DNA from 2 places in the Microbispora sp. H10830 genome. Region 1 is predicted to be linked to the other one. Evidence: riboswitches for the same ligand, from Rfam matches in the RefSeq annotation. Region 1 holds a riboswitch; the other holds the start of a gene.
What was found. Region 1 has a riboswitch for S-adenosylmethionine ahead of HHX35_RS38905 (aminotransferase class V-fold PLP-dependent enzyme). Riboswitches for the same ligand answer to the same signal wherever they lie in the genome.
Positions count from the first base shown of each region.

Region 2: linked by a shared signal. The riboswitch ahead of thrC (threonine synthase) and the one ahead of HHX35_RS38905 (aminotransferase class V-fold PLP-dependent enzyme) in region 1 are both predicted to bind S-adenosylmethionine.

Region 1 is NZ_JABBWX010000024.1:72,914-80,410, forward strand. Features, by position in the region: gene HHX35_RS38905 (aminotransferase class V-fold PLP-dependent enzyme) at 1-1,247, opposite strand, end outside; SAM riboswitch class IV at 1,292-1,407, opposite strand; gene HHX35_RS38910 (pentapeptide repeat-containing protein) at 1,468-2,145, opposite strand; gene HHX35_RS38915 (cytochrome P450) at 2,221-3,420, shown strand; gene HHX35_RS38920 (antibiotic biosynthesis monooxygenase) at 3,400-3,735, opposite strand; gene HHX35_RS38925 (SAM-dependent methyltransferase) at 3,732-4,712, opposite strand; gene HHX35_RS38930 (Rossmann-like and DUF2520 domain-containing protein) at 4,874-5,764, shown strand; gene panC (pantoate--beta-alanine ligase) at 5,755-6,609, shown strand; gene HHX35_RS38940 (class I SAM-dependent methyltransferase) at 6,622-7,278, opposite strand; gene HHX35_RS38945 (TetR/AcrR family transcriptional regulator) at 7,339-7,497, shown strand, end outside.
Region 2 is NZ_JABBWX010000022.1:20,738-28,234, reverse strand. Features, by position in the region: gene groL (chaperonin GroEL) at 1-514, opposite strand, end outside; gene HHX35_RS37650 (cold-shock protein) at 901-1,101, opposite strand; gene HHX35_RS37645 (MoaD/ThiS family protein) at 1,358-1,633, opposite strand; gene thrC (threonine synthase) at 1,679-2,959, opposite strand; SAM riboswitch class I at 2,974-3,113, opposite strand; gene HHX35_RS37635 (RNA polymerase sigma factor) at 3,210-3,761, opposite strand; gene HHX35_RS37630 (trehalose-6-phosphate synthase) at 3,865-5,289, shown strand; gene HHX35_RS37625 (sugar MFS transporter) at 5,397-6,572, shown strand; gene HHX35_RS37620 (hypothetical protein) at 6,634-7,233, opposite strand; gene HHX35_RS37615 (hypothetical protein) at 7,306-7,497, opposite strand, start outside.

The sequences.
Region 1 (7,497 bases):
ACGAGGCGGTCGACGTGTTCGGTGGTCGTGCCGATGCCGATCGAGGCACGTACGGCGCTGAACGTGCCGTCCGCGCAGCCGCCGTCCTCGCCGCCGCCGAGGAGGTGGCGGACGAACGGATGGGCGCAGAACTTGCCGTCCCTGACGCCGATGCCCCACTCGGCCGACAGCGCCTCGGCGACATCGCGGGCCGTACGACCCTCGACGGTGAACGACACGATGCCGACGCGCGGGTGGTCCTGGCCCCACAGCGACAGCTCGCGTACGCCGGGGATGGCGGCGAGCCCGGCGCGCAGGCGGGTGAGCAGCCGCTCCTCCTCCCCCACCAGCGCGGTCCAGCCGGTCGCGGTCAGCGCGTCGCAGGCGGCGGCGAGCGCGATCGCGCCGAGCACGTTGGGGGTGCCCGCCTCGTGCCGCGTCTCGGGGTCGTCGCTCCACTCGGTGGTCTCGCCCACCGCCTGTACGGCCCCGCCGCCGCGCAGGTACGGATCGGCGTCGGCGAGCCAGTCGGGGCGGCCCACGAGCACCCCGGCGCCGAACGGGGCGTAGAGCTTGTGCCCGGAGAAGGCCACGTAGTCGAGGTCGAGCGCGGCCAGGTTGAGCTCGCGGTGGGGGACGAGCTGGGCGGCGTCGACGGCGATCCGCGCGCCGTGCCGGTGCGCGATGTGGGCCAGCCCGGCGATCGGCCACAGCTCGCCGGTCACGTTGGAGGCGGCGGTCACGACGAGCAGGGCCGGGCCGTCAATCGCGGCCAGCGCCTCGTCGGCCGCCCGGATCGCCTCGCCGGGGAAGGCGGGCGGCGCGAGCCGTACGGCGTTCGGCCACGGCAGCAGAGAGGCGTGGTGCTCGGTCTCGAACACGACGACGGTGGTGCCCTCGGGGAGGCTGCGGGCCAGCAGGTTCGTGGCGTCGGTCGTGTTGCGCACGAAGACCAGCGCGTCGCCGGGGCGGGCGCCGACGAAGGCCCGCACGGTGTGCCTGGCCTGCTCATACCTGGCCGTCGTGAGCTGCGAGGCGTAGCCCGCACCCCGGTGGACGCTGGAGTAGGCCGGCAGCGCCGCCGCGACGGCGGCGTTCACCGGCTCGAGACAGGGCGCGCTCGCCGCGTAATCGAGGTTCGCGTACGACACGAGCCTGCCGCCCCTGACGGGCACCTCCAGGTCGGCGCCCACGACAGCCGGTAGGCACACGGGCTCGGAGATGCGGTTGACGGCCTGCTGGACGAAGGTGAGTGCGGACAACGCCATGCCTCCTCGGGGTGGGGACCCCGGCCATGGCATCGGAAAGGCGGAGCCCGCGCTTGCCCGGCACACCTCGTGCCGGACCCGGTCCTCACCCGGGGCACCCCGCCGCGAGCGCGAGGGTTGCCGGCCAGCAAGCCGGGGCTTGACGCTGGCACTCATGACCTGGACGGCACTATAACCCGACACCGCCCTCCGGCCGCAAGTGCGGACGACCCGAGCGAAGTCAGTCGTTGTCGACCGTGACACCCAGGATGTGGGCGAACATCGGCGCGAGTTCCATCAGTTGGACGCCGCTGATGGTCGCGCCGCGCAGCGCGTCGTAGCCGTCGGAGATGCCCAGGGACACGGCGCCGCGCAGGTCGACCCGGGACATGCGCGCCTTGTCGAACCGCACCCGTTCCAGCGTGGAGCCGGGGAAGGCGACGCCGGTCAGCGTGGCGCCCGCGAAATCCACGTCCCGCAGCGTGCACTCGACGAACGAGACCTCCCGCAGGTCGGCCGCGCGGAGGTTGACCGAGTCGAGCTTGCACCGGTGGAAGAGCACGTGGTTCATCTCGGCGCCGGGCAGCGCCGTGCCGGCCGGGGCGCTCATGATGATCTCCGCGTCCGCCCAGACGGACTCGGTGAGGTCGCCGCCCACCCAGCGCACGCCGTTCAGCCACACGTCCGAGAACCGGGCGCGCCGGTATCGGCCGCCGGCGAACGTCACCGAGGCGAACGCCGACTCGATGAACCGGGCGTTGGACGCGTCGGCGTCCTCGAACTCCCGCCCGTCGAACAGGACCGTGTCGTAGTCGCCGCCCTGAGTGAGCCGGCCCTCGAACGGCTCCAGGTGATCGGCATAGGGCAACTCGCCGAGTTCGCGGGGTTCCCTGCGATGCTGTTCGCGGCGCTTCGGCATCGCCCCAACCTACGCCATGACGACCCGCACGCCCGTACTCCCAGGCGAGGCCTTTCATCCGTATTGTTGTCCATTGTGAAGTTTGATCCCTGGGATTCCGAGTTCATCGCGTACCCCTATGACGCCTACCGCGACCTGCGCGACAACGATCCGGTCAGCTTCTTCGAGCCGACAGGGCAGTGGCTGATCGCCCGCCACGCGGATGTGAACGCGCTGCTGCGCGACCGGCGTCTCGGCCGGTCCTACCTGCACGTGGCGACGCACGAGGCGTTCGGCCGCGAGCCCGAGCCGGAGTTCCAGGAACCGTTCTGGCGGGTGATCCGGGCCGGGATGCTCGACGTCGAGCCGCCGGTCCACACGCGGCTGCGCCGCCTGGTGTCCAAGGCGTTCACGCCCCGCATGGTCGAGTCGCTGCGTCCCCGCGTACGGAAGATCGCGACCGAGCTGGCCGAGGGACTGGTCGAGCGCGGCGGCGGCGACCTGCTGGCCGAGGTGGCCGAGCCGCTGCCGGTCACCGTGATCGCCGAGATGCTCGGCGTGCCCGAGGGCGACCGCCACCTGCTGCGCCCCTGGTCGGCCGACATCTGCGGGATGTACGAGCTGAACCCCTCGCTGGAGGTCCAGCACACGGCCGTACTCGCGGCGACGGAGTTCGCCGGTTACCTGCGCGAGCTGGCCAGAGCACGCAGGGAGCGGCCGGGCGACGACATGATCTCGGCGCTGGCCCAGGTGGTCGACGACGGCGACCGGCTGACCGAGGACGAGCTGATCGGCACCTGCGTGCTGCTGCTCAACGCCGGGCACGAGGCCACGGTCAACGCCACCGGCAGCGGGTGGTGGGCGCTGTTCCGCAACCCCGGAGAGCTGGAGCGGCTGCGTGCCGACCCCGGCCTGATGCCGACGGCGGTCGAGGAACTGCTCCGCTACGACACCCCGGCGCAGATGTTCGAGCGGTGGGTGCTGGAGGACATCGAGGTCGGCGGGGTGACGATCCCCCGCGGTGCGGAGATCGCGCTGCTGTTCGGCTCGGCCAACCGCGACCCCGAGGTATTCGCCGACCCGGACCGTCTCGACATCGGCCGGGCGGACAACCCGCATATCTCGTTCGGCGCCGGCATCCACTTCTGCCTCGGTGCGCCGCTCGCGCGGGTCGAGATGGCGGAGTCGTTCGGCGTCCTGCTGCGGCTGGCGCCCAAGCTGGAGCTCGCCGAGGAGCCCGCCTGGAAGCCCAGCTACATCATGCGCGGCCTGGAGTCACTGAAGGTCACCGTCTGACACGACACCCGTGTGGTGAGCGACCGTGTGGTGGGTGACCGTGGTGTCGTAGCCGAGCAGGACGGCCCGGGCCGCGGGCTCGACGACGGCCGTGCCGGGGTCGTCCCCGGCGAAGCGGCGGATCGCGTCCATCGAGTCCCACAGCGTCATGACCTGGATCTCCACCCGCCCGTCGGCGGCGTCCCGCCGCAGCAGGTACGCGCCACGGTGCCCGTCCACGTCGCGCAGGGAGGGCAGGACCGACGCGGTGAAATGCCGCTCGTAGCCGTCCGCGCCCTCCGGGGTCGCGCTCGCGCGCCAGATTCTCGCGATCAAGGTCTCTCCTCTCGATGTCGTGACTGGCTGAGCCAGCCGAAGCCGCCGAGTCCGGCCGGGTCGATCAGCTCCGCCTCCTGGGAGGCCCGGCCGAGCGCGCGCACGTACCCGGCGGGATCGGTGGACGCCAGCGCGAGCGGCGGGCGGGCGCCGGTGACCCCCAGGTCCAGCAGCGCCTCCCGCTGCGTGGTGAGTGTGGTCGCCTCCGCCCCCGCCCGCTCGCCGGCCGCCGCGCAGGCGTCCAGCGCCACGTGGGCGGTGATGTCGCACGACCCGTCCGGTGTCGGCGGCACCACCGAGCCGTCGCGATAGCCGGCGACCGTGCCGAGCGGGGGCCGCCGCCCGGCCAGATGGGCGTAGTCCACGGCGACCGCCGTGCCGCGCGCCAGGCGCCTGATCATCGAGGCCCACGCCTCGTCGCGGGGGCGGCCGATCTCGGCGCGTTCGCCCGGTGAGCGCAGCGGCCACCAGCGCTCCAGCCAGGCCAGGTCGTCCGGGCCAGGGGCGGGCCCGAGCCGTTCTTCGCCGGTCGAGGTGTTCACGAGCACCAGGCGAGGGCCGTCCGGCGTCATCTCGGCGATCTCGAGCGGCACGTTGTCCAGCCACTCGTTGGCGATCACCAGGCCGCCGGCCTCGTACGGCGCCTCCGGCTCCCAGGCGGCGCGCGGGTCGAGATCGCCGGGCCGGGGGGACAGGTCGACGGCGGTGACCCGCAGCCGCTTCGAGAGGTCCGGCGGCGCCGCGGCCAGCACCCGGGCGGCCAGCAGGCCGTTGCCGCTGCCCATGTCCACGAAATCGACCGGGTCGGGCCGTCCGAGGGCGGCGTCGACCCGCAGGAGCAGGCGCAGCACGGCCTCGGCGAAGGCCGGCGAGGCATGCACCGACGTGCGGAAATGCCGGTCGGGGCGCTCGCGCAGGTAGAAGCCCTCCGCGCCGTAGAGCGCCCGCCGCATGGCCTCCCGCCAGGTGACCTCCACGGCGCTTTAGGTTACCGACACGCCGATGCCGTGACGAAAAGTAGTCACTTTCGTACTTATGGCTCAACATAGGCCCGTGAGAAACGGGACAAAATCCGACCGTTGGGCCACGCCCGGGCCGGCGGGAGCGCCGCCGCTACGCTGAACCGAGGGGAGGCGTCATGGAGACAAGTGACCGCCCGGCGCGGCTCGCCGTGGGAGTGCTCGGCGCGGGACGGGTCGGCTCCGTGCTCGGAGCCGCGCTCATGCTCGCGGGTCATCGGGTGGTGGCGGCCAGCGGCGTGTCCGACGCGTCGGCGCGGCGGGCCGCAGACCGCCTCGGCCTGACGCTCAGCAGGCCGGACGAGGTGATCGCCCGGTCCGAGCTCGTGCTGCTGACCGTGCCGGACGATGTGCTGCCCGGTCTCGTCTCCGGCCTCGCCGCCACCGGCGCCGACCTGCGCGGCAAGCTGCTCGTGCACGCCAGCGGCGCGTACGGCCTGGGCGTGCTCGACCCGGCGGCCGAGGCGGGGGCGCTGCCGCTCGCGCTGCACCCCGTGATGACGTTCACCGGCAGGAGCGACGACCTGACCCGGCTCAACGGCTGCTCGTTCGGCGTCACGGCGCCCGACCTGCTGCGGCCGGTGGCCGAGGCGCTGGTGATCGAGATGGGCGGCGAGCCGGTGTGGATCGCCGACCGGGACCGGCCGCTCTACCACGCCGCCCTGGCCGGCGCCGCGAACCACATGGTGACGCTCGTCGCCGAGTCGCAGGAACTGCTCGCGAAGATCGGGGTGGAGCATCCGGGCCGGATGCTCGGCCCCCTGCTGAGCGCGGCACTCGACAACGTGCTGCGTCTCGGCATCAGCGGGCTCACCGGGCCGGTGGTGCGCGGCGACGCGGGCACCGTGCGCAAGCACGTCGACGCGCTCATCCTGGCCGCCCCCGAGGCCGCGGACGCGTACGTCGCGCTCGCGAGGCTCACCGCCGACCGGGCGCTCGCGGCGGGCCTGCTCAAGCCGGAGGCGGCCGAACGCCTTCTGGACGCCCTGGGAGGGAACATATGGACCTGACCGTCGCCGCCGACCGCGCCGCCCTCGACAAGGCGAGGGACGTGCTCGGCCCCGGGAGGATCGCCCTGGTCCCCACGATGGGGGCGCTCCACGAGGGCCATCGATCGCTGATGCGGCTGGCGCGCGAGCACGCCGACCACGTGGTGGTGAGCGTGTTCGTCAATCCCCTGCAGTTCGGCCCCAACGAGGACTTCTCCCGCTATCCCCGTACGTTCGACGCCGACCTCCGGGTGTGCGAGGAGGAGGGCGTGGGCGTGGTCTTCGCGCCCTCGGCCGATGACATGTACCTGCCGGACCGCCAGGTGGAGGTCTCGGCCGGCGGCATGGGCGGGGTGGTCGAGGGCGCCTTCCGGCCCGGCCACTTCGACGGCGTGCTGACCGTGGTGCTCAAGCTGTTCAACCTGGTGCGGCCGGACGTCGCGGTCTTCGGGCAGAAGGACGCCCAGCAGCTCGCGCTGATCCGGCGGATGGTGGCCGACCTCGACGTCCCGGTGTCGATCGTCGGCACCCCGACCGTGCGGGAGCAGGACGGCCTCGCGCTGTCGAGCCGCAACAGGTACCTGTCCGAGGCCGACCGCCGCACCGCGCTCGCGCTGTCGCGGGCGCTGCGGGCCGGCGCGGCGCGGGCCCGGACGGCAGGCCCGGCCGGGATCCTCGACGCCGCCCGGGCCGTGCTGGAGGAGGCCGCCCGCTTCGACCCGCCGCTGCTGCTCGACTACCTGATCCTGGCCGACCCCGCGACGTTCGCTCCGGTCGGCGACGACCACCGCGGCGAGGCGATCCTGGCCGTGGCCGCCAAGGTGGGCACCACCCGCCTCATCGACAACGTGGTCCTGACCCTGTAAGGGCGCAGCGCCTCAGGCTTCCCCGGCCCGCAGCGTGAACCAGAACGTGGGGAACGGGTTCGTCCCAGGTGTGACGTCGACCAGCTCCCAGCCGTCGAACCTGGCACGCAGCTCGTCGGCGGTGACGCCGGAGAACTCGTCGCCGAGCGTTCCGGGGCCATACCCGAACATCAGCAGACGTGCGCCGGGAGCGGCGCGGCGGGTGAGCCCGGCGGCGTAGGCGTCGCGGCGGTGCGGCGGGATGCCGCAGTAGCAGCTCAGGTCGAAGAACAGGTCGTAGGGGCCGGGCGCGTCCAGCTCGTCGAGCCGGGTGGCGTCTCCGTGCAGCAGCCGTACGGCCACTCCCGCCGCGTCGGCCTTCTCCCGGGCCTGCTCGATCGCGCGGTCGACCAGATCGACGGCCACGACCTCCCAGCCGTGCCGCGCCAGATATATCGCGTTGGTTCCGGTGCCGCAGCCGAGCTCCAGGGCGCGGCCGGGCGGCAGCGCACCGTGCCCTTCCCCGTGCCCTTCTGCGCGCCCCTCGACGTGTCCCTCTATCAGGGCGACCAGCTCGGGCGGCGTCACGCCGGTGTCCCACGGCGGCTTGCCGTCCCGGTAGTACTTCTCCAGCGCTCGGCGCACGGCCTCCTCCTGATCGACGTCCGCGCCCGTGTTCGGCCTGTCCATGGCTCCTCCAGGTTCTTAGAGTCGAACTCTAGTGACGAACTCTAGAGATATACTCGCGCCATGGACATCGTCAAGCGGCCGGACAAACGGGCGGAGCGCTCACGCCGCACCCGGGAGAAGGTCATCCAGGCGGCGCGGGAGCTGTTCGTCGCGCAGGGCTACGGGGCGACGAGCCTGCAGGAGGTCGCCGACCGAGCGGGCGTGGCCGTTCAGACGGTC
Region 2 (7,497 bases), on a different contig from region 1:
CTTCCTTGCCCACCTTGTCCATCGCCTCGGCGATGAGGGCGCCGATCTCGGTGTCGGCGGCGGAGATGGAGGCGGTGGAGGCGATCTGCTCCTTGGTCTCCACGTCCTTGGCGAGCTTCGACAGCTCCTCGCTGACGCGCTCGACGGCGGCCTCGATGCCCTTCTTCAGCGCCATCGGGTTGGCGCCGGCGGCCACGTTGCGCAGACCCTCGCGGACCAGCGCCTGGGCGAGCACGGTAGCCGTCGTGGTGCCGTCACCGGCGACGTCGTCGGTCTTCTTCGCGACTTCCTTGACGAGCTCGGCGCCGATCTTCTCCCACGGGTCCTCGAGCTCGATCTCCTTGGCGATGGAGACACCGTCGTTGGTGATCGTGGGGGCGCCCCACTTCTTCTCCAGCACGACGTTGCGGCCCTTAGGGCCGAGGGTCACCTTCACGGCGTCGGCGAGCTGGTTCATACCGCGCTCGAGACCGCGCCGGGCGTCCTCGTCAAACGCGATCATCTTGGCTGCCATTAGGCTAGACCTCCCAGTAGCAGGGTGTCTTCAACGGACCGAGCCGACGCCCGCGACGGCGCGGACCCGCTATCCCTGCGCGGGCCCCATCGCCCCGATCCCGGTTGTTGTCACTCTCGACCTCAGAGTGCCAAACAAGTATTTAGCACTCTACCCCTGCGAGTGCAAGCGGAAGCCTCGCTGACCAGCTTGGACGTTATGTCCAGATCGGCGAGCCGACGGCAAGCGGGAGACACCAGGCGAGCCCAGGAGCGCGCCTCCGGCACGACCCGGTGGGTGTGGGCGCCCCGACGGCGAAGCGGGCGGCACGGCAAGCGGAAGGCCCGGCACGCGGAAGGCCCGGCACGCGGAATCCGCGGCCGGGCCTTCCAAGGTCGATGACGGGATCAGACGGCCCGTACGGCCTCCGCCTGCGGGCCCTTCTGACCCTGCGTGATGTCGAACTCAACCCGCTGACCCTGCTCGAGGGCCTTGTAGCCGTCCATCATGATTGCCGAGTAATGGACGAACACGTCCTTACCACCGTCTACCGCGATGAAGCCGTAGCCCTTGTCCGCGTTAAACCATTTGACGGTGCCCTGCGCCACTTCCGACTCCTCTTGCTGGGCTGGGGACCACACCCAAGAAGCCCCCGGTTTTGTCGATCGTCCTCGACCATACCCGTGTCAAGGCGTAGGACAACAGAGTCAATCCGCAAACTACTACTTGGCGTTCGCTCAAAGCAGGAACGAAGAATATTCACTTTGCTGTTGAATAGTTGAGAGCTGCACCATTTGTCATGGCCTCGCATGACTTCTTCATCGATAGAAGCGCATGTCAGGTGCTCGGCCCCGGCGCGGCGACTCAGCCTCCGGCGACGGCGGGGATGACCGAAATCTGCACCCCGTCCGGCGTGGCGGTGTCCAGACCATCGGCGAATCGGACGTCCTCTTCCCCGACGTAGACGTTGACAAAACGCCGGATCTTACCCGTCTCGTCCAGGATGCGCCCGCCGATGCCGGGGTAGTCCGCGTCCAGCTTCTGCAGGACCTCGCGGAGCGTTCCCCCCTCCCCGCTCACCTCCGCGGCGCCGTTGGTGTACGTCCGGAGAATCGTCGGAATCCGCACGGAAACGCTCATTGTTCGCTCGCTTTCGTTACTGCCGATGGACCTTTTGAAACGCTTTCAGTTGGCGAATGCCACACGGAAGGCGTCGAGAGAGGGACGGATGACCGCGGCGGGGCGGGCGTGCTCGGCCACCGCGTCGAGCGTCTTGAGCCCGTCGCCGGTGTTCAGCACCACGGTCTCGGCGTCGGGGTCGAGGCGGCCCTCGCGCACCAGCTTGCGCAGCACGCCGACCGTGACGCCGCCCGCGGTCTCGGCGAAGACGCCCTCGGTCCTGGCCAGCAGGCGGATCGCCTCGACCACTTCCTGGTCGTTCACGTCCTCCACCGCGCCGCCCGTCCGCCGCGCGATGTCGAGCACGTACGGCCCATCCGCCGGGTTGCCGATGGCGAGGGACTTGGCGATGGTGTCGGGCCGCACCGGCTGCACCACGTCCTGCCCGGCCTTGAACGCCTGGGAGACCGGCGAGCAGCCCTCGGCCTGCGCCCCGAAGATCCGGTAGGGCCGCTCCTCGACCAGCCCCAGCTTGATCAGCTCACGGAAGCCCTTGTCGATCTTTGTGAGCTGCGAGCCGGAGGCCACCGGGATGACGATCTGGTCGGGCAGCCGCCAGCCGAGCTGCTCGGCGATCTCGTACGCCAGCGTCTTGGAGCCCTCGGCGTAGAAGGGCCGGAGGTTGACGTTGACGAAGCCCCACTTCTCGCCCAGCTCGTCGCCGATGAGCTCGGAGCAGAAGCGGTTGACCTCGTCGTAGTTGCCGTCGATGGCGACCAGGCGGCCGCCGTACACGGCGGCCATCGTGACCTTGGCCGGCTCCAGGTCGGCGGGGATGAACACGCAGGAGTCCAGCCCGGCCCGGGCGGCGGCCGCGCTCACCGCGCCGGCGAGGTTGCCGGTGGAGGAGCACGACAGGGTGTGGAAGCCGAAGTTGCGCGCGGCCTCCAGCGCGATCGCGACGACCCGGTCCTTGAAGGAGTGGGTCGGGTTGCCGGAGTCGTCCTTGACGTGCAGCGACCGAAGGCCCAGCTCGGCCGCCAGCCTGTCGGCCTTCACGAGTTTGGTCCAGCCGGGCTGGAGGTTGGGCTTGGCCGCCACGCCGGCGGGAACCGGGAGCAGGGAGCGGTACCGCCAGATGTTCGCCGGGCCGGACTCGATGTCCTCCCGCCGAACCTCGCCGAAGTCGTACGCCACCTCAAGGGGGCCGAAACACTCCGTACAGGCGAAGATCGGGCCGAGATCGTAAAGAGCGCCGCATTCGCGACACGAAAGACCGGTGGCGGGGCCGAACTCGACGGTGTTCGCGGCAGTGACGGGGTTCGCGGCAGTGCTGGTGTGCGCCATGAAGCGAGGCCTTTCCCTCATCTTCGCTCGCGACCACCCTGGCCGCGAGCCGGAATTGGCACCTGTCCCGGCCGGGCCTCGTGGGCACGAGTTCGACACCGGGGAGGTTGCCGGGGCTTCGCAGGGCCGGTCCCTCCACCCCTCTGGATGAGCATGTTCAGTTGTAGGACCTTCCGAGAAAGGTCCCTAGCACTGTACCCCGGCGTCCCCGGTGTCCGTTCCCGCGTCTCATATAGCGAGACGATCTGTATCAGCCGTACGCCTCGCCGAGGGCACTCTGCACGTACTTGCGCGCCTGATGGATACGGGACTTGACCGTCCCGAGGGGGATCTTCAGCTGGTCGGCGACCTCCGCGTAGTCGAGCTGGCAGATGTCGCGCAGCACGAGCGCCTGGGCGAGGTCGGGCCGCTCGGCCTCAAGCGCCTCCATCGCGTCGAGCAGGTCGAGCCGCGACCCCGCGATGACGCTGACCCGCCGGGGATCGGGCCGCTGCTCGGGCAGCTCCTCCGCCTGCTCCGACGAGCGCCGCTTGAGCGAGCGGTAGGTGGTCCTGGCGCAGTTCACGGTCACGATGTGCAGCCAGGTGCTGAACTTGGCCCGGCCCTCGAACCTCGCGATGTTGCGCGCCACGGCGAGCAGCGTGTCCTGCGCGGCCTCCTCGGCGTCCTGCCGATACGGTAGAAGCCGCTCACAGTGCCGCAGCACGTCGGGCTCGATGCGCCGCAGCAGTTCACCGAGCGCGCGATGGTCCCCCTGGGCAGCCGATCGGGCCAGGTCCTCGGTCGTGTCGTCCAGTGCCATGCCGTATCCAGCCCTTCCGCGATCGGTTGACATCCTATTGACGGAGGTCGGCTTTTATTAATCTTCCGGCATGCGCGCCCGCTCTGATCGAGGGAACCCCAAGATGAGCAGCACCGTTCTGATCGCGTCCAACCGGGGCCCGGTGTCCTTCACGCTGTCGGACGACGGTGGCCTGACCATGCGCAGGGGCGGGGGCGGGCTCGTCTCCGGCCTGTCCGAGGTGGTCAGGGACACCGACGTCCTGTGGGTCTGCGCGGCGCTGTCGGACGGCGACCGGGGCGCGGTGCGCCAGGCGCCCGGCGGGCGGCTCGACCGGGCCTTCGACACCGGACCGATCCGCATGCTGGACATCCCGCCCGCGGTCTTCCACCGGGCCTACAACGCCGTGGCCAACTCGACCCTCTGGTTCGTCAACCACCTGCTTTACAACACGCCCTTCGCCCCCGAGTTCGGCACACGGTTCCGCCGCGAGTGGGAGTCGTACCGCACGTACAACGGGGCCTTCGCACTGGCCCTGGCGGAGGAGGCGGCCCACCGGGCGCGCGTCATGGTGCAGGACTACCACCTGACGCTGACCCCGGCGATGCTCCGGGTCGAGCGGCCCGACCTGCGCATCGCCCATTTCTCGCACACGCCCTGGGCGCCGCCGGAATATTTCGCGCTGCTGCCCGAGGACGTCGTGGCGGAGGTTCTGACCGGCATCCTCGGCGCCGACCACGCCGGATTCCTCACCGCGCGCTGGGCCCGCGCCTTCATGGACTGCTGCGAGACGCTGCTCGGGGCCCGGGTGGACCACGCCGCCCGTACGGTGACGCACGACGGGCGGACCACCAGGATCGGCGTCCACCCGCTCGGTGTGAACGGCGAGGCGCTGCTGGCCCGGGCGGCCGAGCAGGACGTCGAGTCGCACATGACCGTGATCAGGGACCTCGTGGGCGACCGCAAGCTGATCGTGCGCATCGACCGCACCGAGCTGTCCAAGAACATCGTGCGCGGCCTGCGGGCCTACCAGGAGTTCCTGGCCGCCCATCCCGAGTGGCACGGCCGGGTCGTCCACCTCGCGTTCGCCTACCCCTCCCGCCACGACCTGCCGGAGTACCGCGAGTACACGGCGGCCGTGCAGCGCTGCGCCAAGGAGATCGAGGACGAGTACGCGACCGAGGACTGGGACCCGCTGATCCTCAACGTGAACGACGACTACCCGCGCTCGCTGGCCGCCTACCGGATGGCCGACGTCCTGCTCGTCAATCCGATCAGGGACGGCATGAACCTGGTGGCCAAGGAGGGCCCGATCCTGTCGCCCCGGTGCGCGCTGGTGCTGTCCCGCGAGGCGGGCGCGGCGGCCGAACTGGGGGCCGACTCCCTGCTCGTCAACCCCTACGACGTGTCCGGCACGGCGGCGGCGCTGTACGCGGCGCTGACGCTGCCGGAGCAGGAGCGGCTCACGCGCGGCCTGCGGCTGCGGGAGGCCGCGACCGCCCTGCCGCCCCAGCGCTGGTTCGAGGACCAGCTCGCCGCGCTGCACTGACTAGGTGCCTGCGCCCGTGCTGACCCGATACCGGCGCACGTGCTGAGCGCCATGGCGGGTGGCCGGCTCTCGTTCTCGATGATCTGCTGCGCTACCCTTGCCTGGTTTTGGACCGCAACATAAAGGTCACCAGGGACAGCCCCACCTGGTTGATCTATCTCCAGCTCGCCACCTTCGCCACCTACCTCTACGGCCTGTCGGCCGCCCTGCCCCTCCTGCGCGCCGAACTCGGCGTGTCCCAGGCCGTCGCCGGGTTGCACGGCACCGGGATGGCACTCGGCGGCATCGCAGGCGGGCTGGCCCTGCCCGCGCTGACCAGGCGGTTCGGGCGCCGTGTCGTCACCTGGGCCGGTTTGACCGGGATGAACGCCGGGGTGCTCCTCGTCGCGTTCGGGCACGCGCTCCCGTTCACGCTGACCGGTTTCACCCTCGCCGGCTGCTGCGGCTCGACGGCGTTGTACGTGATGATGGCGGTGCTCAGCGACCACCACGGCCCGGCGGGAGCGGCCGTCATCAGCGAGGCCAACGCGGTCGCCGTGACCGCCGGAATCGCCACCACCTACGCCTTCAGTGTGGTGGCCCAGTCGTCGGCCGGCTGGCGGCCCGCGCTGTTCGTGCCGGTGGCCTCCACCCTCCTGCTGACCCTGCTCATGGGCCGGGTCTGGGTGCCGCCGGTGCCCACCCCGCCGCCGTCGTCGTCCGCGGCGGGGGCGGGAGGATCGGGCGGCAGGGTGCCGTACGGCTGGCGCTTCCACGTCGCCGGGGTGGTCCTGCTGTGCTGCGTGGCCCTCGAGTTCGCCTTCAACCTGTGGGCCGCCGAGTTGCTCTCCCAGCGGACCGGGCTGTCGCCCGGTATGGCGGCGACCGGGCTGACCGCGATGCTGGCCGGCATGGCGGCGGGCCGGTTCGGCGGCGCCCGGCTGGCCCTGCGCTTCGCGCCGGGGTCGGTGCTGCTGGGTTCGCTCGGGGTGACCCTGGCGGGCTGGGCGCTGTTCTGGACCGGGACCTCGGCACCGGTCTGCTACGCCGGGCTCGCGCTCAGCGGGCTCGGCATCTCGGTGCAGTTCCCCATGGGCCTCACGCGCATGATCGATGTGTCGGGAGGCCGGCCTGACCAGGCGTCGGGCACGGCCTCGATCTGGGCGGGCGTGGGCTCGGGCAGCGGGCCGTTCGTGCTCGGCGCGCTGGGCGACGGCTTCGGGACGCACACGGCGTTCCTGCTCGCGCCCGCCCTGATCGTGATGGCCGCGGGAGGAGCGGCCGCGTCCAGGACGCGTTCCTGAATGTCCGGGCCACTCAGGAGGCCGCTCGGAAGACCGTTCGGAAGACCGTTCGGAAGGCCGGTCAGTTCCAGGTCGCGTTCTTGAGGATCGCGCTCAGCTGCGGGTGGTCCCACTGGTCGAGGACCAGGATCTTCGACGTGGGCAGATACCACTCGCGCTGGTTGTAGTGCAGCTTCACCCGCCACTTCTTGTCGACGCAGGTCGCCGCCCACTTGTGGTAGTCCGCCTTGTGGCCGGGCCCGACCTGCCGCAGCCCCTTGTCCGCGACCTTCCACTCGCCCTTGTACAGCTTGTAGCTCTTGGGACAGATGCTGACGTCGGTCGCGGGGTCGTAGCCGTACTTCGACTTGTACGCCTGGAACGTGCGGAGCCCGATCTTGAGCGCCTTCGGGCCCAGCACCCAGAAGCTGTGACATCCCCAGTCGCGGAACCCGAAGTCCTCGGTGCCGTAGGTGGGGCACGAGCCGGTGATGACCCGCACCCAGTCCTTGTCGTCCTTGGCCACCTTCCACGACTTGGGGATCGTGAGAGTCAGGCCGCTCCGCAGACGGACCTGCTTGGTGCCGCCGCTTTCGCTCGCGAACGCCGCAGCCGGAGCCGTCAGGGTCGCCGCCAGCACGGCCAGGCCGGCCGCCGCGGCCGAGATCGTCTTTCTGAACATGTCCGGCACACTAGGCGCGGTCGCTTGCGGACGACTTGCGGCCTGATGGACAAATTGTCACCAAACGCCGTGTCAGTTCCACGTGGCGTTCTTGAGTATCGTGCTCAGGCCCGGCGTCCCCCACTGGTCGATCACCAGGATCTTCGACGTCGGCAGGTACCACTCGCGCTGGTCGAAGCGGGCCTTGACCTTGCCCGAGCTCATGGTCCCGCAGGTGCCCGCCCAGTCGCGGTAGTACGCCTTGTGGCCCGGCCCGACCTGCCG